4 regions of the Bradyrhizobium sp. USDA 4516 genome follow, and region 2 is predicted to be linked to each of the others. Evidence: predicted binding sites of a transcription regulator. Region 2 holds the regulator's gene; each other region holds the start of a gene.
The links. Region 2 encodes LexA, which represses DNA repair genes until DNA is damaged. Its sites were predicted from a motif close to TGTTCNNNNTGTGTTCNG; they were not measured.
Positions count from the first base shown of each region.

Region 1: a site for LexA is predicted at 4,677-4,694, ahead of ACVI1L_RS15625 (helicase-related protein). Genes of this name have one in related genera too.
Region 3: a site for LexA is predicted at 1,865-1,882, ahead of ACVI1L_RS04935 (PA0069 family radical SAM protein). Genes of this name have one in related genera too.
Region 4: a site for LexA is predicted at 3,385-3,402, ahead of ACVI1L_RS10535 (ATP-dependent Clp protease adaptor ClpS). Genes of this name have one in related genera too.

Region 1 covers NZ_JBSRXT010000001.1:3,394,413-3,401,589, forward strand. The annotation lists gene ACVI1L_RS15605 (hypothetical protein) at 7-234, opposite strand; gene ACVI1L_RS15610 (helicase-related protein) at 1,529-2,797, shown strand; gene rpmB (50S ribosomal protein L28) at 2,870-3,178, opposite strand; gene ACVI1L_RS15620 (DUF3108 domain-containing protein) at 3,534-4,364, shown strand; gene ACVI1L_RS15625 (helicase-related protein) at 4,946-7,177, shown strand, end outside.
Region 2 covers NZ_JBSRXT010000001.1:7,761,134-7,768,310, forward strand. The annotation lists gene ACVI1L_RS35775 (molybdopterin molybdotransferase MoeA) at 1-1,058, shown strand, start outside; gene lexA (transcriptional repressor LexA) at 1,302-2,006, shown strand; gene ACVI1L_RS35785 (hypothetical protein) at 2,263-2,691, shown strand; gene ACVI1L_RS35790 (hypothetical protein) at 2,837-3,064, shown strand; gene ACVI1L_RS35795 (ComEC/Rec2 family competence protein) at 3,061-5,346, opposite strand; gene ACVI1L_RS35800 (MFS transporter) at 5,779-7,107, shown strand.
Region 3 covers NZ_JBSRXT010000001.1:1,042,606-1,049,782, forward strand. The annotation lists gene ACVI1L_RS04925 (ribonuclease HII) at 1-19, opposite strand, end outside; gene ACVI1L_RS04930 (VOC family protein) at 114-560, opposite strand; gene ACVI1L_RS04935 (PA0069 family radical SAM protein) at 677-1,843, opposite strand; gene ACVI1L_RS04940 (glycosyltransferase family protein) at 2,008-2,577, shown strand; gene ACVI1L_RS04945 (bifunctional helix-turn-helix transcriptional regulator/GNAT family N-acetyltransferase) at 2,623-3,564, shown strand; gene moaB (molybdenum cofactor biosynthesis protein B) at 3,679-4,242, opposite strand; gene ypfJ (KPN_02809 family neutral zinc metallopeptidase) at 4,427-5,365, opposite strand; gene ACVI1L_RS04960 (hypothetical protein) at 5,436-5,639, opposite strand; gene ACVI1L_RS04965 (site-specific DNA-methyltransferase) at 5,748-6,881, shown strand; gene ACVI1L_RS04970 (hypothetical protein) at 7,069-7,177, shown strand, end outside.
Region 4 covers NZ_JBSRXT010000001.1:2,264,973-2,272,149, reverse strand. The annotation lists gene ACVI1L_RS10540 (tetratricopeptide repeat protein) at 1-1,618, shown strand, start outside; gene ACVI1L_RS10535 (ATP-dependent Clp protease adaptor ClpS) at 1,626-3,356, opposite strand; gene ACVI1L_RS10530 (mechanosensitive ion channel family protein) at 3,667-6,012, shown strand; gene ACVI1L_RS10525 (LLM class flavin-dependent oxidoreductase) at 6,368-7,177, shown strand, end outside.

The sequences.
Region 1 (7,177 bases), 4.4 Mb from region 2:
GAGTCCTTAACGATACCGCACGCTGCCGGTCGTGACCGGATCGGTCGGCAGCACGGTAGCGCCGGCTCTGCTGGCGGCGGCGGAGGTGATCATGCCGGGCTCGGCCGCGGCCTGCACATTGCGGGGCGGGTTGAATTCGAGGATGACGAGGGCGGCCGTCGCGAGCACCGCCACGGCGGCGGTTGCAATCGCAGGCACCAGTCTTCCGCGCGGATCGGCTGCGCGAACTTGCATTGACGAATTCCTTTATCGGGGTCGTTCTTCGGACGTGATGTAAGAACGGCCAGGCTTCTTCCCAAGAGTGCGGCGCACGCCTCACAATCAGTTGTGCCGGCCGTGATGTCCCTCACGGTGTTCGAGACGATACGGGCTTGGCCTGCGTCGAATCGCAATCGTGTCGGACGGCTTGTTTGCACACTAATATCTGGAAGAGATCGTGGCGTTTTGCATGCGCCTCATGCGCTCGTGATGATGCGCAGTGATGTTGTGATTAACGGCCACGCGAGAGGCCCGCTTTGCCTTTGTTTATAGGGTTTCTTCGTTGGTTAAGGCGCGTGCGTTAAGTCTTTCTTCACTCGCCTAGAGCGCGTCAGCAGAGATTCGCAGTGTGGCCAGCGATGACACCGCTGTCATTGGCGGCAGCTGTCATCGAACCTTCGCGAACGCCGTCATTGCGAAGAGCGCAGCGACGAAGAAATCCATCTCTCCTCGTGCGATATGATGGATGATTTTACTTCACGCGTAATCGTACAAAGAAAAATCCACCTCGCCATCGCACGCCGCGTGCAACGGTCAGATCGATTCACCTCCGGCGAGACAGGGTTTGATTGTCGCCGCCTTCGCAAGACGCTTTCGCATCTCGCGGGGGACACCTTTCACCGAGGCGTCAGGACCACACGCTTTCACCGTCCGCGATTCGGCGCGCTCGTCTCGCGCGCCTCCCGCGTCCACCGCATCCCGCACCCAGTCCGTCACGATCGCGATACGTCCCTCAGCGGGGGAGGCACGCGTTGCTTGTACTCGCGATTTGGAGCCAATGAGTAGGAGCATTTTCCTTGAATTGACTGGGTGGGGCTGTATCGCATTGAAAATATTTGATGAATTTTATCTTCTGCGCGCGAAGAAGCTGCCCAGGGCATTCGACTAAATTCTTGCGGAGAATCGTTTTCAACGCTTGATTGCAGAAGTCGTTTGGGACCTGAGTTCGTTGAACTGCGTACAGGGTGAATTGTGGACGACATTTCAGACGCCGGCGGCGTCGCCGCACGAATTGGATTTAAGTATCAAGATCATGTAGCTGCGTCGTTTGTCCTCGAAATGATCGGCGAAGCGTTACTGCACGCGATTTTATCCTTATCTCTCGCCTATTATAGAATCCACCGAAACGGAGGACCTTCTAGCGTACGAACTGCATCGTCCGGATGGATTGGATGCGGTCTTTCACAGTCTTCAAGCGAGAATCTACTACCAGTTGCGGTCCGGTTCAAACGTCGTGCTTAGCGCTTCGACGAGCGTCGGGAAAAGCCTCTTGATCGACGCAATGATTGCGCTCGATAAGTTCCGGAAGATCGTGATCGTGCTTCCGACGCTGGCGCTGATAGATGAAACTCGAAGGCGGATCGCACAAAAATTCAGGAGCCGTTGCCACTTGATCACTCACCCTTCTCAAGTGGCAGTCTCAGACAAAACGAACGTGTACATCTTAGCTGCAGAGGCGCTTCGACACGGCGTCGGACTGCATCACGGAGGAATTCCGCGGGCCCTTCAACAGCACATGGTGCGAATGTTCAATGACGGTTCAATCAGAGTCCTCATCTGTACTTCGACACTTATTGAGGGCGTCAATACAGTAGCCAAGAACGTTATTGTCTATGACCGTCGACGAAATAGGAACGTCCTTGATTTTTTCACTTACAAGAACATTCAGGGGCGCGCCGGTCGAATGGGGACGTACTTCGTGGGAAAGGTCTTTATGCTCGAAAGGCCGCCAGAGAATGAAGATGTTATTGTTGAGTACCCGATAGGAGGACAAAACGAAGACACACCGCTCTCGCTATTGTTGCAGTTGGATGAGAGCGAACTCTCAGAGCGCTCAAGGGAGCGCGTAAACGATGCGATCGAAAGTAGTTTCTTGTCTGCGGATACTTTGCGGGCGAATGGTTCGGTCTTGCCGGACACGCAAAACAGGATCGCGCGGGCCGTCCACGATAGACTCGTTCAAGGTGACGCGCTTCTGCTCTGGAGGGGGTTCCCGCAGCGGGATCAATTAGTAGCCGTTTGCGATTTAATAGTCGCAGACCTCTCCGGACCGAGACTGAAGGACCTTGATATCAAGTCAGGCAAAGGGCTTGCTTGGCATCTTAATGCGTTGGGGATGTCGCGGGGCTTGTCTGGTTATCTTCGAGAGATTGCGGTTGGCGTGCTGCCTGGCCAGTCAGTGTCAGATCGAATCGACAATGCGCTCAAAATCGTCCGTAACATCGCTACGTTTCAGTTCCCACGCGATCTTATGGTTCTTCATCGTATCGTGTCCGAGGTCGCAGATCGTCTTGAGCTGTCTTCCCCGGACTATACCGTTTATGCCGAGGCTACAGAGCATCTATTCTTGCCCGCACCGATAGCTGCCTTAGACGAGTACGGAATTCCCAATCAGATTGCGCGAAAGCTGATCCCCTACCTCGATCAATATGACCTTGATAGAGCGCTGCAGGACTTGAGAGCCGTTGACGTCAATCAACTGACCGACTTCTCTGATTTTGAGCGGTCGCTGGTTACAGTCGTTCAGCCTACCATCTAAAAAACAAGACGGCCGGGTCATCCGACCCGGCCGTTCAAAACTCTCTCCGCGAATTCCGCTCTCGCGTCTCGCTCAGCTCGCCTTCTTCACCAGCGCCGGCTTGCCGACCTTCTTCTCGATCGCGCGCTTCAGGTCGAGGGCGCGGGGCGAGAGCACGTCGGCCTTGGCCTTGAGCAGATAGGCGTCGAGGCCGCCATTGTGGTCGACGCTCTTCAGCGCATTGGTCGAGACGCGCAGGCGCACGTTGCGGCCGAGCGCTTCGGAGATGAAGGTGATGTTGGCCAGGTTCGGCAGGAAGCGCCGCTTGGTCTTGATGTTCGAGTGGCTCACCTTGTGGCCCGTCTGGGGGCCCTTGGCCGTCAGTTCGCAGCGCCGGGACATCTTACAAAATCCTTATTGCATCCCCGCCTCTCTGCCAGGCGTGCAATCACACGGCCCGCGCGGGGGTTTTGAATTCGCGTCCATTTTCCAGGAACCGCGGGTGTATAGGGGGAGAATACCCGAGCGTCAAGATTATATCGCCGCATGCGGGGCACCGGAATTGCCGGTTCATAAGGTCTTCCAGCCACTTAACGGCGGATATGGCAACCATATAAAGGGCGTATTCGGCTGCAAGTCTAGGTTCCATACAAGATGCGCCTTGTTGTCCGGCCGAATTGAACGCCGAAATGGACAATGGATAGAGCGCCGATAGCAGGACCGTCAGGTAGGTTAAGTGACCACCGCCATTGCCATTTTGCCCCCGCTCGGCCGGCTGCTCGGCCTGTGCGCGGGCGCATTGCTGCTGTTCTGCGCCGAGCGCGCCAGCGCGCAGGGGCGGCTCGACGCCCGGTATGAGGCGACCCTGGCCGGTATCCCGGTCGGCAAGGGCAGCTGGACCATCGAAATCGGCGACGACAGCTTCTCTGCCTCGGCCCAGGGCGGCACCGCGGGCCTTCTGAAAGCGTTTTCCGGCGGCTCCGGCGCGGGCGCCTCGCAGGGCCGCGTCGTCAACGGCGCGCTGGCCGCCACCTCCTACACCGCGACCACCACCACCTCGAAGAAGTCGGAGACGATCCGGATGGTGCTGGCCAATGGCGGCATCAAGGAATCCGCGATCGAGCCGGAGCCGCCGGTCGATCCCGACCGCCTGCCGGTGACCGACGCGCAGAGGAAGAACGTGTTCGATCCGATGACCGGCTCGTTCCTGCGCGCGCCCGGCAATGCCGAATTGATGAGCCCGGATATTTGCCGCAGCGGCGCCGGCATCTTTGACGGCCGCATGCGTTACGACCTCAAGCTCGATTTCAAGCGGGTCGAGATCGTCAAGGCCGAGCGCGGCTATCACGGCCCGGCGCTGGTCTGCGCGCTCTATTTCGTGCCGATCTCGGGCTACATCCCGGATCGCCCGGTCATCAAATACCTCGCCGCCCAGCGCAACATCGAGATCGCCTTCGTGCCGATCGCCGGCACCCGCCTCCTGGTGCCGTTCCGCATGACGATCCCGACCCCGCTCGGCCAGGCCATGCTGGAAGCCACCTCGTTCGTCACCACAGCCGCGCCGCCGCGCGTGGCGAAGACGCAGTAAGTCGCACCGTCATTCCGGGGCGATGCGGCAGCATCGAACCCGGAATCTCGAGATTCCGGGTTCGCGCTACGCGCGCCCCGGAATGACAGACAGAGGTAGGCGCGGACCAGCAACAAACGTCACCGGAATCCAGTTGACTCTTGTCCGCTTCTGATTCGACTCGGCCACCCTGGAACTTAAGGAATTCAGTCCGCATATCCTGTGCTTGTGGAGCCCCTTCAAACTTGATCTAGTGCCGCCGCCGTCAGCCTGCCCGAGATGTTGCGGTGAACGTTTCGAGCCCGGAATCGAGTCAGCGATTCGGCCGCGATTCGTTCTAGAGTCGTTCCAGAGCTTAAGGGGGACGCGGAAAGCGTCGCATTGTGAGACAGATTTCGCCGCAGATGGTGTCGATGATCGATCAGTTTCCGGATTTCAGCGTCATTGCGAGGAGCGAAGCGACGAAGCAATCCACTATCGCGGCAAGCGGTCCGAATGGATTGCTTCAGCGGAGCCTGTCATCGGGCGCGCATTCGCGCGACCCGTTGGCTCGCAATGACGGCTAACAGCGGCGCATCGATCAAAAGAAACACCTGCAAAATATGGCTTTCTCAACTTCGTTCGGAAATGACCGCGTGCCCGGTGCAGGCGTCACCGCGGTGCTCGGGCCGACCAACACCGGCAAGACGCATCTGGCCATCGAGCGCATGCTGGCGCATTCGTCGGGCCTGATCGGGCTGCCGCTGCGGCTCTTGGCGCGCGAGGTCTACAACAAGATCGTCGATCGCGCCGGCGTCGACAACGTCGCGCTGGTCACCGGCGAGGAGAAGATCAAGCCGAAGGCGCCGCGCTTCTGGGTCTCGACCGTGGAAGCGATGCCGCGCGATCTCGATGTCTCGTTCCTCGCAGTCGACGAGATCCAGATCGCAGCCGATCTCGAGCGTGGGCATGTGTTCACCGATCGCATCCTCAATCGCCGCGGCCGCGACGAGACGCTGCTGCTGGGCGCGGCGACCATGCGGCCGATGATCGAGCGGCTGTTGCCGGGTGCCTCGATCATCACGCGGCCGCGGCTGTCGCAGCTCGAATTCGCCGGCGACCGCAAGATCACGCGGCAGCCGCGCAGAACGGCAATCGTCGCGTTCTCCGCCGACGAAGTCTACGCGATCGCCGAATTGATCCGCCGCCAGCATGGCGGCGCGGCCGTGGTGCTGGGCTCGCTCTCACCACGCACGCGCAATGCCCAGGTCGCGATGTTCCAGAACGGCGACGTCGATTATCTCGTCGCCACCGACGCGGTCGGCATGGGGCTCAATCTCGACGTCGATCACGTCGCCTTCGCTTCCGACCGCAAGTATGACGGCTACCAGTTCCGCCGCCTGACGCCGGCCGAATTCGCGCAGATCGCGGGCCGCGCCGGCCGCGCGACGCGCAACGGCACCTTCGGCACCACCGGCCGCTGCGCGCCGTTCGAGCCGGAGCTCGTCAACGCGCTGCAGAACCACACCTTCGATGCCGTCAAGGTGCTGCAATGGCGCAACGCGAAGTTGGACTTCGCCTCGCTCGGCGCGTTGCAGGTGTCGCTGGCGCTGTCGCCCAATCATGAGGCACTGACGCGGGCCCCGGTGGCCGAGGACCTGCGCGTGCTCGAGCATGTTGCGCGCGACGCCGAGGTGCGCAATCTCGCGCATGGGGCGGCCGCGGTGGAGCGGCTGTGGGAGGCCTGCCAGGTTCCGGACTACCGGAAGCTGTCGCCGGCCGCCCATGCCGAACTCGTGACCACGCTGTATGGCTTCCTGATGCAAAAGGGGCGTATCCCTGACGCATGGTTTGCCGCCCAGGTCGACCAGGCCAACCGGACCGACGGCGATATCGACACGCTATCGGGCCGGATCGCGCAGATCAGGACCTGGACCTTTGTTGCCAACCGGCCGGACTGGCTCTACGACCCGGACCACTGGCAGGGGATCACGCGCGAGCTCGAAAATAAATTATCCGATGCGCTGCATGAACGGCTCACGGAGCGTTTCGTTGACAGGCGGACCAGTGTATTGATGCGCCGCCTGCGGGAGAACTCAGTTTTGAATACGGAAATTGGCAAGACCGGTGAAGTGATCGTGGAAGGCCACGTGATCGGCCGGCTCGATGGTTTCACCTTCGCACCTGATGCGGCCGAGGCCGGCAGCGATGCCAAGGCGCTGCAAGCCGCCGCCCAGCAGGTGCTGGCGCGCGAGATCGATGCGCGCGCCGAGAAGCTGGGCGCCGCCCCCGACGAGCAGTTCGTGCTGACCTCCGACGGCACCATCCGCTGGACCGGCGATGCGGTCGCCAAGCTGGTGGCCGCCGAGGACGCGCTGCATCCGCGGCTGCGCATCATCTCCGACGAGCGGCTGACCGGCGCCTCGCGCGAAGCGGTGCAGACCCGGCTCGACCTCTGGCTCAAGACGCATATCGAAAAGCTGCTCGGGCCGCTGTTCGAACTGTCCAAGGCCGAGGACCTGCAGGGCATCGCCCGCGGCATCGCCTTCCAGCTGGTCGAGGCGCTCGGCGTGCTCGAGCGCGCGAAGATCGCGGCCGAGATGAAGGATCTCGACCAGCCCTCGCGCGCGGCCCTGCGCAAATACGGCGTGCGGTTCGGCGCCTACCACATCTATTTCCCGCAGCTCTTGAAGCCCGCGGCGCGCTCGCTGGCCTCGCTGCTGTGGGCCGAGAAGCAGAGCAATGCCGACATGGCGGCGCTGTCGAATGTGCAGCATCTCGCCTCGAGCGGCCGCACCTCGTTCCCGGTCGACAAGGCGCTGCCGCGCGATGCCTATCGCGTGCTCGGCTATCGC
Region 2 (7,177 bases):
CGATGGACGGCTATGCAGTGCGCGCCGCCGATGCGGCCGATCTAAAGGCCCGGCTCAAGGTGATCGGCGAAGTCGCCGCCGGACGGCCGTTCGAGCGGACGGTCGGCGCCGGCGAGGCGGTGCGGATCTTCACCGGCGGCGTGATCCCCAATGGCGCCGACGCTGTGATCATCCAGGAAGACACCGCCGTCGACGGCGACCACATCACGATCTCGGAGGCCGCCAGCGTCGGGCGGCACATCCGCCCGGCCGGGGTCGACTTCCGTGAGGGCGAGGTGCTGCTCGCCGGCGGCAGCCGCCTGTCCGACCGCGCGCTGTCGCTGGCGGCCGCCATGAACTATCCGGAACTTGCGGTGCGCCGCCGCCCGAAGGTCGCGGTGCTGGCGACCGGCGACGAGCTGGTGATGCCGGGCTCGCAGCCCGGTCCCGGCCAGATCGTCTATTCCAACGGCTACGCGCTGCGGGCGCTGGCGCGCGCCGAAGGCGCCGAGACCCTCGACCTCGGCGTTGCCGCCGACACGGTAGAGGCGACCACGGCGGGCATCCGCCGGGCACGCGAGGCCGGCGCCGATGTCCTCATCACGACAGGCGGCGCCTCGGTCGGCGACCACGATCTCGTCAAGCGGTCGCTGGAAGCCGAGGGCGTCGAGATGGCGTTCTGGCGGATTGCGATGCGGCCCGGCAAGCCGATGATGCATGGCCGGCTCGGCGCGATGCGGGTGATCGGTCTGCCCGGCAATCCGGTGTCGTCCTATGTCTGCGCCTTCCTGTTCCTGGTGCCGTTGATTCGGGCGCTGAGCGGCCGGAAAGTGATTCATCATCGCCGCGCGAGCGCCCTGCTCGGCCGCGACCTCGCCGCCAACGACCAGCGCGAGGACTATCTGCGTGCGCGGCTCGAAGCGCGCGAGGACGGCACGCTGATCGCAACGCCGGTGACGCAGCAGGACTCGTCGCTGCTCGGGAATCTCGCTGCGGCACGGGCACTTCTCGTGCGTCCGCCGTTTGCGGCAGCTGCCGTCAAGGGCAGCGAATGCGAGATTCTGACACTGCCCGAATAGGGTTTTCGCGCCCCGCCGATTGTGCGTTGCCCGACGCGTTCACCGGAAATTAAGTGGTTGCGGAACACATATCGAACATATAGTGTCCGTTCATGATTTGTTTCGAGTACTGGTGTCTACAATCGGGAAGCCGCGTGGAAGCAGGTGCATCGAGCACATGCTCCTGAGGTCAGGCCCGGCCTGCAGGCCCCACCAGAAGAGTCTCGGAATCGAACGACGCTATCAACCGGGGGAATACTCGAGATGCTCACGCGCAAACAGTACGAACTACTGCGTTTCATCAATGAACGTCTGAAAGAGGCCGGCGTACCGCCCTCCTTCGACGAGATGAAGGATGCGCTCGACCTGCGCTCGAAGTCCGGTATCCACCGCCTGATCACTGCGCTGGAGGAACGCGGTTTCATCCGCCGCCTGCCGAACCGCGCCCGCGCCATCGAGGTCATCAAGCTGCCCGAACTCTCGGCCGGCGGCGGCAACGGCCGCCGCGGCTTCACGCCCAGCGTCATCGAAGGCACCCTCGGCCGGCGCGCCAGCACGCCGCCGATTGCCGAGGACGACGGCAACCGTCCGGTCGCGGTCCCCGTGATGGGCCGGATCGCCGCCGGTACGCCGATCGAGGCGCTGCAGACCCGCAGCCACACCATCAGCGTGCCGCCCGACATGCTCGGTGCCGGCGAGCACTATGCGCTCGAGGTGCGCGGCGACTCGATGGTCGATGCCGGTATCCTCGACGGCGACATGGCGCTGATCCAGCGCAACGACGTCGCCAATACCGGCGACATCGTGGTGGCGCTGATCGACGAGGAGGAAGCCACCCTGAAGCGCTTCCGCCGCCGCGGCGCATCGATCGCGCTCGAGCCGGCCAACACCGCCTATGAAGTGCGCATCCTGCCGCCGAACCGGGTCCGCATCCAGGGCAAGCTGATCGGCCTTTATCGCAAATACTGAATTGCAAATACTTGCGGCGGCCGGGAACGAGCAACACGTCGGATCGTTCCTTGCATGATAGTGTAGCGTACGGCCTGCCCGATGCGCTCCGATACCTCTCGCGCAGCGTCGCGTGTTTGTGATCGGAGCGATCTCGGACCAGTCGTACAATCGCCCAGAAACGAGCAGACGCTCGTTCGCTATCGTCCACTCTGGTAGAGGCCCTAATGCCTCAAGGAGAGGCACGGGTCGCTACCTCGAAATGAGGAGCCATCCGATGTGTGACTATAGTCTGCACGCCGTGGCATCGCGCCCCGCCATTGTCGGAGAGACGCTGATCACGACGACGTTCCGCGGCACGTCGACCCGCGGCTTTGCTTCGGAGAATGACCCCACTGTCGCGGTCTGCATGCTGCCGGGCACCGAGCTCGCTTTCGCCGAGAACGTTCGCTACGACAGCCGCTGGATCTGGACCAAGACGCTGAACTATCGCGTCGGCGTGTTCAACGAAGTCGAGCCCGACGTGCCTGATCGGCATCATGACGCGGTCGAATTCCCCGACGGCAGCCATGTGCTGGTGACCCAGCTGGTCGAGGGACAGCGCGTCAGCGTGCTGCAATTGCCGGCGCTGCATCCGCCGGTCGAGCAGAAGCCGAAGGTTGTGGAGCGGCGGCCCTCCGCATTCGCAACCCTGTTTTTGGGTTGAGCGCATCGTCGCCGCGGAATGAGCTGTTCGGCGGCGGATGACCTAAGCAATTTCGGGCGACCCCGGACTCCCGCTTCCGGGGCGCTGAAGGAGATTTGCGTCGGCCGGCACCTTGGCGCATCATCGGGCACGGAGGACGTGCGCGGTGGTCGATAAGGTCACATGGCAAAAGGCTGGACGCGTCACGGAACCGGGCCGCTACATGTTCCGGTTCGGTTGGCTGACGGTAACGGCCGACGACCTGAAAGTCTGGGAGCAATTTCCCGAGGCTTCCTTCACCCTCGTCAAGAAGCCCGACGCCGGCCCCGACTCCGACGAATACCATCTCGGCCTGTTCGAGCTGCCGAGCGGCCCCTCGCCGGACCACGGCTAATCATCACCCTGCAGATCGGTCTCGGCCGGCGTCGCATCCACCGCAGGCCGCGGCGCGGCGGCGGGCGCGCGCAGCGTCGTTTCGCTCTCGCCGTCGCCGGGAACCGCCGGCGACCACGGCCGGTCGATCCCGCCGGGCTTGACCGCATCGACGGCGTAGCCGTCCCTGATCCTTCGCAGCACCAGCGCGCCGTGGCGGCGCAGCCGCTCGGCATCGATCACCGATGCCGCGCAGCCCTGCGGCGCCGGCCGCGCCGTCACGATCAGGGCTGCGCGCTCGCAGTCGTCCGCCAGCGCCTCCGGCCGGGTCGCCAGCGCGACGAAGGCGCCGCCGGGTCCCTGGGTCACGCAGCCGCCGGCATCGCACGAGACGCCCTCGCCGAGCGACGCATCGGTGGCGGTGCGCGCGTCGGCGTCCGCCGCCAGCCACTCCTTGACCAAAAATGCATCCTTGGCGCTCTGCATCAGATGCAGCCGTCCATCACCGCCACGCACCGCGACATTGCGGCCGTCGCCCGAGATCAGCACGTCCGGCTGCGGCACCCTGAGCGCCCAGACCGAGGCCACCAGCAGCAGCACCGCACCTGACCAGCGCAGCGGCGTGCGCAGCAGCCCGAGCAGGATGATGCCGGCGCTCGCTGCGATCAGCGGCCCGATGCCGAACGCCGCCATGCGGCCGACCGCGCCCGGGAGTGCGGCGACCCATTGCGTCACCAGGATCATCCAGTCGATGCCAAGACCCATGATCGCCCAGAACACGCCGTCGAAGCCGAATGGCATGGCGACGAGTCCGAGCAGGCCGGCCGGCATCACGACCGCCGAGACCACCGGCATCGCCGCGAGGTTGGCGAGCAGCCCGTAGGGCGTCACGCGGTGGAAATGGAACGCGGCATAGGGCGTCGTCGCCAGCCCCGCCACCAGCGAGGCCAGCATCAGCATCGTGAGCTCGCGGCCGCCCCACAGCGCAACCCGCGCAGTTGCCGAATGGTCGGGCGACGCCAGCAGGTTCGGCAGCCCGATCTGCACCAGCGCCACCAGCCCGAGCGTTGCCGCAAACGACATCTGGAAACTGGGATGCACCAGCGCCTCCGGCGCGATCGCGAGCACGATCAGCGCCGCCACCGCCAGCGTCCGGAAGGTGATCGCGCGGCGGTCGACGATCACGGCGAGCAGCACCACGGCGGTCATGAAGAACGACCGCTGCGTCGCAACCTCGGCGCCCGACAGCAGAAGATAGAATGCGGCGGCGACCAGCGCGGCCGCCGCCGCCCATTTCTTGATCGGATGCCCCGCCGTCAGCGCCGGAAACAGCGCGAGCAGCGCGCGCACCGCGAAAAACACGACGCCGGCGACCACGGCCATGTGGTAGCCGGAGATCGACAGCACGTGGCCGAGTCCCGAGATGAACATCGCATCGTTGACCGGCGTCGAGATCGCGTCGCGCCGGCCGGTGAGCAAGGCGGTCGCGATCGCGCGCTGGTCGCCGTCGAGCGTGGTGCGAATCCGCGCGTCGATGGCGTCGCGCAGGCCCTGCATGAAGGCGGCGTAGCGCAGCGCAAAGCCGCCGGTCGCAGGCGGCTCCCTGGTCTTGACGGCGCCCATCACGAAGCCGGAGGCGCCGATGCCCTGGAAATACAGGTCACGGCCGAAATCATAGGAGCCCGGGCGCTGCGGCCCGAGCGGCGGCAACAGCCGCGCCTTCAACTCAACGAAGCTGCCGACATCGGGCGCGGTGCCCTTCTTCACCGAGAGCCGGACCCGATTGAGCTTCGTCATGTCGCGCGGGCTCTCCATCGAAACCACGCGCAGCACGAAACGATCGGTCTTCTCGCGGATGTCGCGCGTCTCGACGAAGCCGGTCAGCGCCACCGAGAACATCGGCCGCGCCAGCACCGTGTGAGCGACGCGCGCCGTCTTCCAGGTCGCCGTCGCAAAGCCCGCGGCCACCGCGGCCAGCAGCGCGATGACGGGAAACACGCTGCGCCGCCGCAGCAGCAGCGCCAGCAGGCAGAGCAGGATTGCGACGGTGGCCGCGACCGACAGCACCGGCTCGTGCTCGGCCGCGAAATAGAACGCGATGCCGGTGCCGAACGCCACCGGCACCCAGGGCAACAGGCGGCCAGCGCCGGCCTCGGCGCGCGCCCATTGCCGCAATGTCTCGACGAGAGGCTTCCAGATGCCGGCGCGCACCGGGAGAAAGCCGCCGACCGGCGCAGCCGTGCGCGGCGGCCACGTCCCCGCGTAGCCGCGTTTGCCGCCCGGCGTCGTGCCCTGCTCCGCCATTCCGCTTGCGATCCCTGCCGGGCGGCAGGCTAGCGGATCGCCCCGTCACCCGACTAGCGGAACGGATGCAGAATACGGACCGGGAACGCCCGGGTATCTGGATCGTCCTGCGCCTTGCCTAGCTCGCGCCGGGCCACGGCTGCCGCCTGCGTCAAATCGATCGAGCCGAAAGTCTCACTAAGATACCGATCACATTAGGAATAGACTGTCCTGATGCCTCCGCTCCCGAAGAGACGGAGATGAGGCAGTGACGGCTCGCGGCACTTGAAGGCCGCTGGAGCTCCTCTCAGGTGGCCACAACTCCCCTGAGATCAGGCGTTGCGGACGAACGCGCAAATCTCGCCTGTAACGCCGTGCACCACGCGCACTCCGCGAGCGGATAGATCGCTGAAAAACGCGAGGAGTAGCGTTTGCATTTGAGAGGAGCAGCACATGGCAATTCAAGTACCAAGCGATTTTCGCCGCGTGATTGTCGCTGCGTCAGTGGGAAACATCATTGAATGGTACGACTTTTATATTTTTGGCAGCCTGGCCGCCGTTCTTTCGGTCAAGTTCTTTGAGCAATCCCACCCCGTCGCAGCCCTGCTGAGCACGATCGCGCTGTTCACTGCGGGATTCCTGATCCGCCCGCTGGGGGCCTTCCTGTTCGGATGGATGGGCGATCGGGTCGGCCGCAAATATACATTCCTCATTACGCTGAGCGGAATGGGCCTGGGAACGGGAGCGATCGGACTGATCCCAACTTATCAGTCGATCGGCCTGACGGCCGCATTCGTTCTGTTCGGCTTGCGGATGATCCAGGGTCTCTGCCTGGGCGGCGAATATGGCGGCGCCATCACCTACGTCGCCGAGCATGTTCCGGACGACAGCCGCGGCTACTACACGGGCTGGCTACAAACCTCGCCGACGCTCGGGATCGTGGTGTCGCTGGCGGTGATCGTTCTGACCCGAACCTGGGCCGGCAATCAGGCCTTTGACGAATGGGCGTGGCGCGTACCGTTCCTGGTCTCGTTCGTGCTGGTGGCCATCGCCATCTACATCCGCCTGCAGCTCCAGGAGACGCCGATTTTCCAGGAGATCAAGGCACAGGGACAGATGACCAGGAATCCCTGGCGGGAAGCTTTCCTCAGCGCCAACATCAAGTACATCCTGATCGCCATCGTCGTCCTGATTGGACAGGGCGTGGTCTGGTACAGTGGCCAATTCTGGGCACTGTACTTCCTGCAGCAGGTCTCCAAGGTCGATGCGGTTACCTCGGCCTACATCGTGGGAGCCGCATTGTTGATCGCAACGCCGAGCCTGATCTTCTTTGGTTGGCTGTCGGATCAGATCGGCCGCAAGTCCGTGATCCTCGGAGGAATGCTGCTTGCCGCGATCACCTACTATCCGCTGTATCTGTGGCTCGGCATGGTCACGCAGCCGGGACACATCAACTATCCGGTCGCCGTCTTCATCATCTTCATCCTCGTCTGCTATGTCGGGATGGTGTACGGGCCGGTCGGCGCGTTCCTGGCGGAGTTTTTCCCGGCCAGGATCAGGTACACCTCGGTCTCGGTGCCGTATCATATCGGCAATGGATGGGGCGGCGGATTGGTGCCGTTCATCACATCAGCCGCCTTCGCGGCGACCGGCAGCATCGGCTACGCGCTGATCTACCCGATTGTCGTTCCCGCGGTGTGCTTCGTGATCGCCGTTTTCATCATGCCCGAGACACGCAAGACCAGAATTTGGGAGCAGATCGAGGCGAAAGCCGCATCGTGACGGAGTCACCTTGCTGACGGGCGACTACAGCTCCGTTCCGACGGGATCGGAACGGGACTCTAGAATCTTG
Region 3 (7,177 bases), 6.7 Mb from region 2:
TGGACTTGTCCCGAATCATGCGGGGATCGTGGTCAAGCCCGGCCCGCGGCGCAACCGGGAACCTGGCGCCCTTCCCCGTTATTCAATCCGCCACCCTCATCGGGATCGGCGCTCTAATCGGGGATTGACACCCGGCGGTCGTCGCGAACCTCAAAGCCCGGCGCGCGCACCACTTCCCAGGCGTGGCCGTCGGGATCGCCGAAATAACCGCAATAGCCGCCATAGCTGGTCGGCTGCGCGGGTTTCAGCAGCCTGGCGCCTTTCGACAGCGCGAACGCCATCACACGATCGACCTCGGCGTCGTCGTTGCAGTTCCAGGCGATCGCGACGCCGCGGAACGCTGAAGGCCGTGGCTGATCCGGCAGCCCGGCATCGGCAGCGAGCAGATGCCACGGGAACAGGCCGAGCACGGTGCCGCCGGTCTCAAAGAAGGCGACCTCCTCGCCGGTCGCGCGCATCTTCCTGGAGAAGCCGAGCGATTCATAAAAGCCGATGCTGGCGCGCATGTCGCTGACGCCCAGCGTGAGGACGGTGAAGCGTGCGGTCGGGGCGTTACTCATGTTTACCTTTCCCGTCGTTGCGAGCGAAGCGACGCAATCCATTGTTCCACATATTCGGATGCATGGATTGCTTCGTCGCTTCGCTCCTCGCAATGACGATCATCACTTGCTGGCACCTAAAACAAGCTCAGCTGTTGCCCGCTGCGCTTCGGCTTGGCGAAGTGATCGGTGGTCAGCTTGGTCCGCCGCTTGTTGAGGCCGAGCTTTTCGCAGGCGATCTCGAAGCGGCGGCCGATCATCCAGGCCATCGGGCCGGTGCCCTTCATCCGCGTGCCCCATTGCGAGTCGTAGTCGCGGCCACCGCGCATGTCGCGGATCAGCGTGAAGACGTGACGGTAGCGATCGGGATAGTTGGCCATCAGCCATTCGCGGAACAGATCGCGCACCTCGAGCGGCAGCCGCAGCAGCACATAGCTCGCCTCCCTGGCGCCGGCATGTGCGGCGGCATCGAGGATGCGCTCGATCTCGGAATCGTTCAGCGCCGGGATCACGGGTGCGACCATCACCGTGGTCGGGATGCCGGCATCCGTGAGCCGCTTGATCGCCTCGAGCCGCTTCGGCGGGGTCGAGGCGCGCGGCTCCATGGTGCGGGCGAGTTTCGGGTCGAGCGTCGTCACCGAGAGCGCGACCTTGGCGAGATTGCGCTTGGCCATACGTGCCAGGATGTCGATGTCGCGGGTGACCAGCGCCGACTTGGTGACGATGCCGACCGGATGGCCGGCGCGCTCCAGCACCTCGAGGATGCCGCGCATGATCTTCCGGTCGCGCTCGATCGGCTGATAGGGATCGGTGTTGGTGCCGATCGCGATCATCCGCGCCTCGTAGTCCGGTGCCGCCAGCTCCTTCTCGAGCAGCGCGGGTGCGTCCGGCTTGGCGAACAGCTTCGATTCGAAGTCCAGCCCCGGCGACAGGCCGAGATAGGCGTGGGTCGGCCGCGCGAAGCAATAGACGCAGCCATGCTCACAGCCACGATAGGGATTGATCGAACGGTCGAAGCCGATGTCGGGCGAGTCGTTGCGGGTGATCACCTTGCGCGAGGTGTCGAGCGCCACGCTGGTCGCAAATGGCGGCAGGTCCTCGAGGCTCTGCCAGCCGTCGTCGAAGGCAACGCGCGCCTCTGCCTCGTAGCGGCCGCTGGCGTTGGACTGCGCGCCGCGGCCGCGCCGCCGCTCGCGCTCGATCGCGACCGCAAGCTCGGGAAAAGGGGAAGGTGCACCCGCCGGGTTATCGGAGGGCGCCGTTACCGGCGGGTGCTTGAGGGCATGAGAGGATGCTCGGCTCATGCTTTGAAGCTAACACAGCACGAGAACAAATCAAGAACATGAACGGAGAAATTCCACAGAACCTTGCTACAAAATTCTGCAGGCGAACAGGCTGCTTTGAATATGACAAGGTGATAACACGGCCGGAGTTTCTCCACCGTTTGAGCCATCGAAGCCTCAAAATCATGCTGAGCGTGATCATTCCAACCGACGGCGTCGAGCGCACCGCGGTCGCAACCTTGGCGGCGCTGGTGCCGGGCGCGGCCGCGGGCGTCATCCGCGAAGTGCTGCTGGTCGACCGCAGCCACAGCGATGTGATGGAGCGCGTCGCCGACGTCGCCGGCTGCCGCTTCCTGCGCTTCGAGGGCACGCGCGCCGCCGCGCTTGCGGCAGGCGCGCGGCAGGCGCGGTCGCCCTGGCTGATGTTCCTGCATCCGGGCGCCGTGCTCGATGCCGGCTGGATCGAGGAAACCACCCAGTTCATCCAGATGGTGGCGGCCAGCGGCAAGGACCGCGCCGGCATCTTCCGCTACGCCCGCGCACCCTACACCGACCCGGGCCTGCGCGACGGCCTCAAATTCGTTGCCCGGATGATCACCGGGCCCTCGGCCGAACAGGGCCTTTTGATCGCGCGCGAGCATTACGAGCGGATCGGCGGCTACCGGCCCGATGCCCGCCGCTCCGAGGCGCGCCTGCTGCGCCGGCTCGGCCGTTCCTCCCGCACCATGCTGCGGAGCCGGATCATGGTGGCCTGAACAAAGCGCTTGCGGATTATTTGATTCCGTCAAATAATATGCTTGATGAAATCAAACTTCCATGACACCACGCTCGAGAGCCAGGTCGCCGCGGTCCGCGGCTTCAGCCGGTTCTATACCCGCAAGCTCGGCATCATCGAGCCGAAGCTGTTGCACTCACCATTCACGCTGCAGGAAGCGCGGATCATCTACGAGCTCGCGCACCGCGAAAATTGCACCGCAACCGATCTGGTGCGCGATCTCGACCTCGATGCCGGCTTCGTCAGCCGCACGCTGGCGGCGCTGCAAAGGCGCCAGATCGTGACGCGGAAGCCATCGAAGGCCGACAAGCGCGTCAACGAGGTGGCCCTCACCGCCAAGGGCCGCACTGCTGCCGCCGATCTCGACTGCCGCTCGCGCAGCGAGGTCGGGACGCTATTGAAGCAGATGGACGGCGACCGTCGCGCCGCGGTGGTGCGCGCCATGGGCACGATCGAGCAATCGCTGGAGCCGCCGGCCGAGAAACCGGTCGGCTTCCTGCTGCGCAGCCATCGCGTCGGCGACATGGGTTGGGTCGTCTCGCGGCAGGGACAAGCCTACGCGGAGGAGTATGGCTGGGACATTAGCTACGAGGCGTTGGTGGCCGAGATCTGCGCGCAGTTTCTGCGATCGTTCGATCCGGCGCGCGAGCATTGCTGGATCGCGGAGGTCGACGGCGAGCCGGTCGGCTCGGTCTTCCTGGTCGACGGCGGCGACGGGGTCGCCAAGCTGCGCCTGCTGCTGGTGGAAGAAAAGGCGCGCGGGCTCGGCGTCGGCCGCGCACTGGTCGAGCAATGCATCCGCGCCGCGCGCGAGAAGGGTTACAAGAAGATGACGCTGTGGACCCAGAGCATCCTGGTCGCCGCGCGCGGCATCTACGCCCGTGCCGGCTTCGAGCGGGTCAAGGAAGAAAAGCACCACAGCTTTGGCGTCGACCTAGTCGGCGAGACCTGGGAGCTGGAGTTGTAGGGCTCTTTACCCTCCGGCGTCATTCCGGGGCGATGCGCAGCATCGAACCCGGCATCTCGCGCCACAATCTCTGGATTCCGGGTTCGCGCTTCGCACGCCCCGGAATGAGGGAGGCTAAGCGCTCGCGCCTTTCGCCTTCGGGCGGCGCAGATGTTCATCCAGCCGCGGCATGATCTCGACGAAATTGCAGGGGCGCGTGCGGTAGTCGAGTTGCGCCGCCAAAATGCCGTCCCAGCCGTCGCGGCAGGCGCCGGGCGAGCCGGGCAGGCAGAAGATGAAGGTCGCGCCCGCAACGCCAGCGGTGGCGCGGCTCTGGACAGTCGACGCCCCGATCTTGGCGTGGCTCAGCATGTGGAAGACGATCGAAAAGCCGTCCATCCGCTTCTCGAACAATGGCTCGACCGCCTCCGGCGTCACGTCGCGGCCGGTGAAGCCGGTGCCGCCGGTGGTGATGACGGCATCGACAGCGGGATCGGCGATCCAGCGCCGGATCACGGCTCTGATCGCCTCGACATCGTCGGTGACGATCTCGCGCGCCGCGAGCTTGTGGCCGGCCGCGGTGAGACGGTCGGCCAGCGTGGTGCCCGACTTGTCATCCGCCAGCGAGCGGGTGTCGGAAATCGTCAGTACCGCGATATTGAGCGGGATGAATGATTTGGATTCGTCGAGTGAGGACATTTGCACCTCTTTCCATCCCGCTGACGACATCCTGAGGTGCTCGCCTCGCGGTGCACTTGCATCACTGGGCGAGCACCTCAGGATGGGCCACGGGCTCCGTCATCCTTCGGGGCTCGCCAACAGGCGAACATATCCCGAGTGAGCGCGTTCGCGCTCATCCGGGGATGACGCTACCGGCACACGGCTACAAGCTACCGCCGAACGTGTTGCAGGCCTGCACGGTGCCCTGCTGGTAGCCCCTCATGAACCACTCCTTGCGCTGCGCGGCGGAGCCGTGGGTGAAGGAATCAGGCACCACCCTGCCCGTCGCCTGCCGCTGCAGCGTGTCGTCGCCGATCGCGTTCGCGGTGGTCAGCGCGGCGTCGATGTCGCCGGCCTCGAGGAAGCCCGGCCGCTTCTTCTCCTCGCGGTTGACCCAGACGCCGGAAAGGCAATCGGCCTGCAGCTCGACCTTGACCTGCAGCGCGTTGGCCTCGGCCTTGCTGCCGGCCTGCTGCTGCAGCCGATTCACGCGCGGAATGATGCCGAGCAGGTTCTGGATGTGATGGCCGGCCTCATGCGCGATGATATAGGCCGCGGTGAACTTGCAGGCGTTGCCCGAGCAGCCGCGGAAGCGCGTTTCGACCTCGCGGAAGAAGCCGGTGTCGAGGAAGATGGTCTTGTCCGGCGGGCAGTAGAACGGTCCCATCGCCGACTGCGCCATGCCGCAGCGGCCGCCATTCGTGGCATTGCGGAACAGCACGATCTTCGGACCGGTGTAGGTCTGCCCGCTGGCCTTGAAGATCTCGCTCCAGCGATCGTCGATCTCACCCAGGATGCCGGCGATCATGCTGCCCATCTCGTCGGTCGGGGCGCCGCGCTTGGCCTGACCGCCTGACGACTGCCGGTCGGTCTGGTAGGTCGGCGCCTGGCCGCCGCCGGTGAGAATCTCGGCGCCGCCGATCAGGATGCGCGGGTCGATGCCGAAGGCATAGCCGAGCAAGCCGAGCACGATGATGGTGCCGATGCCGAGCCCGCCACCACCCATCGGAACGCCGAAGCCGCCACCGCCCCCTCCGCCCATCCCGCCTTCATCGCGACGATCTTCGATGTCGTCGCTGCGGCGGAAATCATCATAGCGCATGGTGGTTTCCCTTCATTCCAGTCGGCGACCCGACGCGGGACACTCCAACTTAAAATTTCCATTCTGTTAATCAATATCCTGCCCGGCAATAATTGCCTAGTCCGGAAGAGGCGCATCCCTTGCGGTGCAAACGGTTGCCAATGAGCGCAAATTTACCGCGCGAATCGTGCCGGTTTGATGATCCGCAAATTTTTTCGCCGAACGCGCTGATGTTGCAGCACAACGCCGGTGGCATCGCGACGTGCCGCGCAAAAGATGCTGCAATCTTTTGCATGAAGATTTCCAATTAAGTCGATTTTTACTTTGCCGGGTCAATGTGACGTCAGTCGGTTGTTTAGTCCCGCGTCGCCGACAGCGTCGCCTGAGTCAGAGTTCTTGAGTCATGGTAGTGTCGCGTCGCGGGGCGTCTGCAAGGGCGCCCCGCACTAAATTTGAGAGTGCCCCATCGAGCCACATCGTCATTGGCGATTGCGTGGCCGAATTGTCGAAGCTTCAGGCCGGCTCGGTCGACCTGGTCTTCGCGGATCCTCCCTACAATCTGCAGCTCAAGGGCGACCTCAAGCGCCCCGATGAGTCGCATGTCGATGCCGTCAACGACGACTGGGACAAGTTCTCGTCGTTCGCTGCCTACGACGATTTCACCCGCGCCTGGCTGCTGGCCTGCCGCCGCGTGATGAAGCCGTCGGCAACGCTGTGGGTGATCGGCTCCTATCACAACATCTTCCGCGTCGGCGCGATCATGCAGGACCTCGGCTTCTGGCTCCTGAACGACATCGTGTGGCGCAAGTCCAATCCGATGCCGAATTTCCGCGGCCGCCGCTTCACCAATGCGCACGAGACCATGATCTGGGCCGCGCGCGACGAGAAGGCCAAGGGCTACACCTTCAATTACGAAGCGCTGAAGGCGTCCAATGAGGACGTGCAGGCACGCTCCGACTGGCTGATCCCGCTGTGCACCGGCGAGGAGCGCCTCAAGGACGGCGACGGCAAGAAGGTGCATCCGACGCAGAAGCCCGAGCAGCTGCTCGCCCGCGTGTTGCTGTCGTCCTCGAAGCCCGGCGATCTCGTGATCGATCCGTTCAACGGCACCGGCACCACCGGCGCCGTCGCCAAGCGCCTCGGCCGCAGCTATATCGGCTTCGAGCGCGACAAGGCCTATGCCGCCGCCGCCGAGGCGCGCATCGCCGCGATCGAGCCGCTGCCGGAAGCAACGCTGGCGCCGTTCATGACCGCGCGCGAGGCACCGCGGGTGGCGTTCTCCGAACTGATCGAACGCGGCATGATCGTGCCGGGCGCCAGGCTGGTCGACGCCAAGAAGCGCCACGGCGCCCTGGTGCGCGCCGACGGCGCCATCATGCTCGGCGACAAGGTCGGCTCGATCCACCGCATCGGCGCGGTCGCGCAGGGCTCCGGCGCCTGCAACGGCTGGACCTTCTGGCACGTCGAGACCAAGAGCGGCCTGCGGCTGATCGACGAGCTGCGCGCCGAGATCCGCTCCGAGATGGCGGCGGGCTGAGGCAAGCCGACTAATCTTCCTCGTCATTCCGGGCTCGCCGCTTCCCGGCGCCCTCAGATGCGCAATTGCGCACCGGGGAATGACACGTTGGGAAAGATGACGCCGTCTTGAATGCGGCCCGCCTTGTTGCGCCGCGACGGCGGGACTAGACTCGGTCCCACCACTTGCCGCTTCGACTGGTCGCCCGATGCGCAGACAATCCGAGACACTGCTGCTGGTGCCGCTGCTGCCGGTCTTCCTGCTCGGCATGTTTCCGATGCTGCTGATCGGCCTGCTCGGATTCTTCGGCCTGATCA
Region 4 (7,177 bases), 5.5 Mb from region 2:
CGAGGTGATCGCGCGCGATCCGGTCTATCGCGGCGTCTGGCTCAACCTCGGCAATGTGTTGACCGATCAGAAAAGGCACGAAGCGGCCGCCACGGCCTATCGCCGCGGACTTGCCGCGGATCCTGACAATGCCGGGCTGCATTGCGGCCTTGGCGCCGCGCTCTATCGCCAGGGCTTGCTGGAGGATGCGATCCTGCACTACCGCCGCGCGATCGCGCTCGATCCCGGCAACCTCGCGCCGCAGCGCCTGCTTGCGATGGTGCTGCACGAGCTGGGCGAGCGCGCGGAGGCCGTCCGCATCTATCGCCAGGTCTCGGCCCGCGACCCGTCCGATCACGTCATCCTCAACAATCTCGGCGCCGGCCTGTTCGAGCTCGGACAGGTCGACGACGCCATCGCCTGCGCCGAGCTCGCGCTCGCGCTCAAGCCGGACTACGCCGCCGCGCACACCAATCTCGGGATCATCTTCGAGGCGCAGAATCTGGTCGAGGCGGCGGTCGCGGCGCATCGGCGCGCCATCGAGCTCGACCCGCTCTATGCCAAGGGCCACGCCAACCTTGCGGTCGCGCTGCGCAATGCCGGCGAGATCGATGCGGCGCTGATGGCCTCGCGCCGGGCGATTGCACTCGATCCTGAGCAGCCGCTCGCGCACTACAATCACGCGCATTTCCTCCTGATGAACGGCGAGTTCGAGGAGGGCTTTGAGGAGTATCAGTGGCGCCGCAAGACCAGGATGCTCAGCGACGGCGATCCCGTGTTCGACGAGCCGGAATGGCAGGGCGAGCCGCTCGCTGGACGCACGCTGCTGCTGTTTGCCGAATATGGACTCGGCGACGCCATCAATTTCGTCCGCTATGTGCCGATGCTGGAGGGGAGGGGCGGTCGGATCATTCTGCAGGTGCAGCCGGGGCTGGTCGCGCTGCTGCGGCCGATGCTGCCCGATGTTGCGGTGTTCGCGCGCGGCGAGCCGCTGCCGCCGTTCGATCTGCAACTGCCGCTGCTGAGCCTGCCGCGGATCTTCCGCACCACCGTCGAGACCATTCCTGCAGCGATATCCTATCTGCGGGCGGATGTCGTCAAGCTCGCGCGCTGGCGCGAGGCGCTCGCCGGCGTGACCGCGCTGAAGGTCGGCGTGGTCTGGGCCGGCAATCCCAGGCACAAGGGTGACCGCCAGCGCTCGCTGCCGGCGGACGCCGTGCTGCCGCGGCTGGTCACATCGGGCGTGCAGCTGTACAGCCTGCAGAAGGAGCCGCGGCCGGACGATGCTCCGGTGCTGCGGGGCCTTGGCGCCGACATCATCGACCTCGCGCCGACGCTCGGCGATTTCGCCGACACCGCGGCGGCCGTCTGCGCGCTCGATCTCGTCATCGCCGTCGACACCTCGGTGGCGCATCTCGCCGGCGCGCTCGGCCGCCCGGTCTGGATGCTGTGTCCCTATGCGCTCGACTGGCGCTGGCTGCGCGATCGCGCCGACACGCCCTGGTATCCGACCATGCGGCTGTTCCGCCAGGACAGACCGCAGGCCTGGGATCGCGCGCTGGCGCGCGTGTCGGACGAACTCGCGCGGCTCGCCGGCGGAGAGCGCGAGTTGCTGTTGCCGGCACGTTTAGCGCGTTGACCGGCCATCACCCCGCACTCATCCCCTGCGCGCCGCCGAGCAGCTTCACGTTGAGCCGGCCGCCGTCGAACAGCATCTCGTTCAGCGCTGCGTCGATGTCGTCAGCAGTGACATCCTGGCCTCCCCCGCGGGCGATGCTGGCCTGAGCGATGCGGCGCATCAGCTCCTTGATGAATGCGGCGCTGACCCCGGCGGTGCGCTGCACCGCTGCGTCAACCACGGGCGGTTCGAGCGGCAGGCCCTTGCCGTACAGTCGGATCAGCTTGCCGCGCCCGGTCTCGTCGGGCACCGGCACCTCGATGGCCTGGTCGATGCGGCCGGGCCGGCCGGCCAGCGCGCCTTCCAGCTCCTCGGGCCGGTTGGTGGTCAGCACGAACAGGATGTCGCAGTCCTCCTTCAGGCCGTCCATCTCGTTGAGCAGCTTGTTGAGCAGCGATTCCTCGCACGGTCCGCCCATGTCCTCGCGGTCGCGCGCGATCAGGTCGACATCCTCGATCACGACCATGGTCGGCTGCAGCAGCCGCGCGAGGCTCATATAGGCGCCGAGCAGGCCGACCTGCTCGGCGGTGATGATCAGCGTGGTGTGATCCGGCAGGTTGGTGGCGAGATAGCGAATGGTGTGGGTCTTGCCGGTGCCGGGCGGGCCGTAGAGCAGGATGCCCTTGCGGGTCGACTGCCCGAGCTTGCGCAACAGATCGCGGCTTTCGACGAAGTCGAGCACGTTGCGGTCGAGCAGCCGCAGCGTCCGGTCCGGCAGGATCACGTCATCGCGCGCGACCGTCGGCAGGCGATGCACGGTCACGCCGCGGGCGCGGCCGCGATAGTCGGCGGCATCCTCGAGCGACAGGATCTTGCCGCGATAGGATCGTGCCGCGTACACGGCCGCTTCCAGCTCGGCAAAGGTCCGCTGCACCAAGGCGTTTCCGGCGACGCCTGCGGGCACCGCGAGCTCGATCCGCAAGCCCGGCTCGGTCTGATAATCACGATGGTAGCTGAGCAGCACCGCGTAGCGCAGCTCTCCGGTTTGGCATAGCCACAAGCCATTGGTCAGGCATTTCACCGACTCAGGCTCGCCAACGTCGACGTCGTGATACTGCGGCGGCGCGATCGGCGGCGCGTTGCGGCTGTTCTCCATCAGCGAGGCAATCGCGAGGGTCTCATAGCGGTGTTGCTCATGAATGCCGAAGAAATGGATCGGCACATCGAACAACCTGTCGATCGCGATCTGAACGTCCGCTCGCATGTGACCGGGAAATTGTCGCGACCGGGTCATGATCTGATTGCGCGGCGTCCCGGCAAAATGCCAATCGAGCGCCATGAAGGCATATCTGAACTCCTCGCTCGGTAGATTTTCCGAGCTTGCCCGCGCGGCGATCAGGCAGTTGCCGCACAGGCAGACTGTCCGGCGGATGAGAAACACGTCGGTGACGGGCTCCAGCGCGCCACAGAGATCGCACGGCCGGGCCGCGTCGGCGGCCGATGCGGTGATCAGCAATGGATGCCCGTTGTTGCGGATCAGCTGTTGGGCGGACTCCAGCAGTGCCTTGGCCACCGTCGCGGGATAGGGGCCGCATGCGAATCCGTTCTGGGCCTCGATTCGCGCGGTGACGGCAACAGCCTCTTTCCGGGACTTGCCGAATACCGTGCGCAGCAGGTTGCGCATGAATTCTATCGGTGTCTCGTCGTCATCATGGATGAAGAGCCTGACCGGACCGTTCTCGGCAAAAACGTCGTGCATGAAACCCCCGAAACGCAATTGGGAACAAAAGAACAAAGTAAGAACATCACGGCGGCTCCTGCGCGTCAAGCGAAAGATTCTGCGGTCTCACCCCTGACGTGTAGTGAGCCGGCCGGGAACGCGCACTGGAAGTGTAAACGCGGCTCAACGCCTGTGACGATTGTGTTGCGGCAAATGCCAAGAGATGGCCGTCACAGCGGCAAACTTCCGACACACCATCGGGGCGAAAAGGAGTATCCGACATGGCGCGAGCGCGAGAGCAGATTCCTCCCAAGGGTTTGCGGTCGCGCAGTTATTTTATGAGGCCCTCGTGTCGCACAAACTTCGCCTTGCGCTGCTTCTCGTCTTCACCTTGTTCGTCTCTCCCGCGCTGGCGCAGCCGGCCGCCAAGCCGGCGCCGCCGCAACCCGCTACCGGCGACGCGCTGACGCCCGAGCAGGCGAAACGTGCGCTCGACACGCTGCAGGACGACAAGAAGCGCGGCGAGATCATCAACACGCTGCGCGCCATCGCCAATGCCTCGCCGCAGGCGGCGGCCCAGCCGGCGCCTGCGCCGGAGCAGCATTCGCCGATCCCGCTCACCGCCGACAGCCTCGGCGCACAGCTGTTGCTGATGGTGTCCGAGCAGGTCGGCGAGATGTCGCGCGAGGTCGCCGACGTCGCGCGCACGCTGACGCATTTCCCGGCGTTCTACTACTGGTTCGTGCGTACCGCCAACGATCCGGTCGCCTATGGCCTCTTGATCGATATCGCCTGGAAGCTGGCGCTGGTGTTCGGCTGCGCGCTGGCCGCCGAATGGGTGGTGTTCCGCCTGATCAAGCGGCCGGTCGCGTTCCTGGAAGCGCGGCTGCCGCAGACCGCGCGCATGCCGGTGCAGACGCTCGCCATCGTCGATCCGCCGTCGTCGGTTGCCGACGTCACGCCGGCGCCCGAGTTGCAGCGGCGCCGGCTCAGCCTGGCGCGGGCCTGGCAGTCGCTGGTCCGGCTGCCCTTCGTGCTTGGGCGCCTTTTGCTCGAATTGCTGCCGGTCGTCGTGTTCGGCGGCATCGCCACCGCGCTGCTCGGCACCGAGATCGGCGATCAATCGACCACGCGGCTCGTGATCCTGGCCGTCGTCAACGCCTATGTGTTCTCGCGCGTCTTGATTTGCGCGGTGCGCGCGCTGGCGGGGCCGTTCGGCCTGTTCCGCGTCCGTGCCGAGACCGCGGCCTATATCGAGATCTGGGCCCGGCGCATCGTCGCCGTCGGCGTCTCGGGCATCGCCTTTGCCAATGTCGCGCTGCTGCTCGGGCTGCATCGCGCCGGCTACGCCGCGCTGATCCGGCTCGTGATGCTGGTCGTGCATCTGTTCGTCGTCGTCATCATCCTGCAGTGCCGCCGCCAGGTCGCCGACGCCATCCGCGCGCCGGCCGATCGCACCGGGCTTGCGGCGCGGACGCGCAACCGGCTCGCGGCGCTCTGGCATGTGCTGGCGATCGCGCTCGACCTCGCGCTGTGGGCAGTGTGGGCGCTCAACATCCGCAACGGCTACTCGCTGCTGCTGCAGTATTTCGTCGGCACCGTCGCGGTGCTGCTGGTCACCCGCCTCGTCACCATGGTGGTGCTGAGCCTGATCGATCGCGGCTTTCGCATCAGCCCGGAGCTGATCCAGCGCTTCCCGGGGCTCGAGACCCGCGCCAACCGCTATCTGCCGCTGCTGCGCAAGGTGGTCACGGCAGTGATCGCCTTCATTGGCTTCGTCGCGCTGCTCGAGGTCTGGGGCGTCGATGCCATCGTCTGGTTCTATGGCGGCCAGATCGGAAGCCGCCTGATCTCGGCGCTGGTGACGATCGGCATTGCCGCGCTGGCCGCGGCCGTGATCTGGGAAGTCGCCAATGCGCTGATGGATCGGCAGATCGAGACCCTGTCGCGCGACGGGCATTACGCCCGCGCCGCGCGCTTGCGCACCTTTCAGCCGATGCTGCGAACCGCGCTGTTCTGCATGATCGTCGCGGTGGTCGGCCTCACGGCGCTCAGCGAGATCGGCGTCAATGTCGCGCCGCTGCTGGCCGGCGCCGGCATCGTCGGCATCGCGATCGGCTTCGGTTCGCAGAAGCTGGTGCAGGACCTGATCACCGGGCTGTTCCTCCTGATCGAGAACACCGTGCAGGTCGGCGACAACGTCACGGTGTCGGGCCTCTCGGGCGTGGTCGAGAACGTCTCGATCCGCACCATGCGGCTGCGCGCCGGCGACGGTTCGGTGCACGTCGTGCCGTTCAGCGCGGTGACGACGATCACCAATTCCAGCCGCGGCGCCGGCAATGCCGCGGTCAGCGTCAACGTGTCCTACAAGGAGGACACCGACCGCGCCGGCGAGGTGCTGAAGGACATCGTCGCCCAGATGCGCCAGGAGACGGCGTATCGCGCATTCATTCGAGGCGACCTCGAATTGTGGGGCGTCGACAAGGTCGACGGCTCGGTCGTGACCATCGTCGGCCAGATCCGCTGCACCGATAGCGGACGCTGGGCGGTGCAACGCGAGTTCAACCGCCGCATGAAACGGCGCTTCCAGGAGGAGGGCATCGAGATCGCCTCGATGGGCCAGACCATCCTGATGCAGCTTCCTCCACCCTCCGAGCCCGATACCAACGCCCAGCCGCGCCGCGCGGCGGGCTGATCCGGCGCTCCGCTTCACCTCGCCCCGCTTGCGGGGAGAGGTCGAATTCGAGCGAAGCTCGAATTCGGGTGAGGGGGAGTCTCCGCGAGAGTATCTGCTTCCGTGTGTGCGAAGGCAGCCCGAGCCAACCAGCGGGAATGCTTGCCGGCGCGTCTCATGGTTGCGACACGTCTCGCGACGGTGAGACGCCGCCAGCCTTGCCAAGCCCGCTGACCGGCGCGCAGCCGGCCGAAATCCGGCCGTTCTCACCCATTCCCTGCGACTTCCTCCGCTGGCACAGCGCTTGCTGATCGTCATGCAATGCGCGGCAAGACGCATTGCACGACTGAACCCAACGCGAAGGAAGGAAACGCACATGGAGCTTGGATACTTCACTATGCCCTCGCACCCGCCGGAGTGCGGATTGAAGGAGGGCCACGACTGGGACCTGCAGACGCTGCGCTGGCTCGACGAGCTCGGCTACCAGGAAGCCTGGATCGGCGAGCATCACACCGCACCCTGGGAGCCGCACCCGTCGCCCGACCTACTGGTGGCGCAGGCGCTGCTGCAGACCAAGAATCTGCGCATCGGGCCCGGCGGCTTCCTGCTGCCGTATCATCATCCCGCCGAGCTCGCGAACCGCGTTGCGATGCTCGATCATCTCTCGAACGGGCGCCTCAACTTCGGCGTCGCGGCCTCGGGCCTGCCCAGCGACTGGGCGATGTTCAATGTCGACGGCATGTCGGGCCAGAACCGCGACATGACCCGCGAGGCGCTCGAGATCATCCTGAAGATGTGGTCCGAGCCGGGACCCTGGACGCACAAGGGCAAGTACTGGACAGTGAGCAAGCCGGACACGATGTTCGACTTCCTCAAGCCGCACATCAAGCCGTTGCAGGGGCCGCATCCGCCGATCGGCGTCGCCGGCCTGTCGAAGAATTCGGACACCTTGAAGCTCGCCGGCGAGCGCGGCTTCATCCCGATGAGCCTCAACCTCAACCCGGCCTATGTCGGCAGCCACTGGGATTCGGTCGAGGCCGGCGCCGCCAAGACCGGCCGCAAGCCGAGCCGCAAGGACTGGCGGCTGGTGCGCGAGGTGTTCGTGGCGGATACCGATGAGGAGGCGTGGAAGCTGTCGACCGGCGACATGATGGGCCGGATGATGGGCGAGTACTTCCTGCCGCTG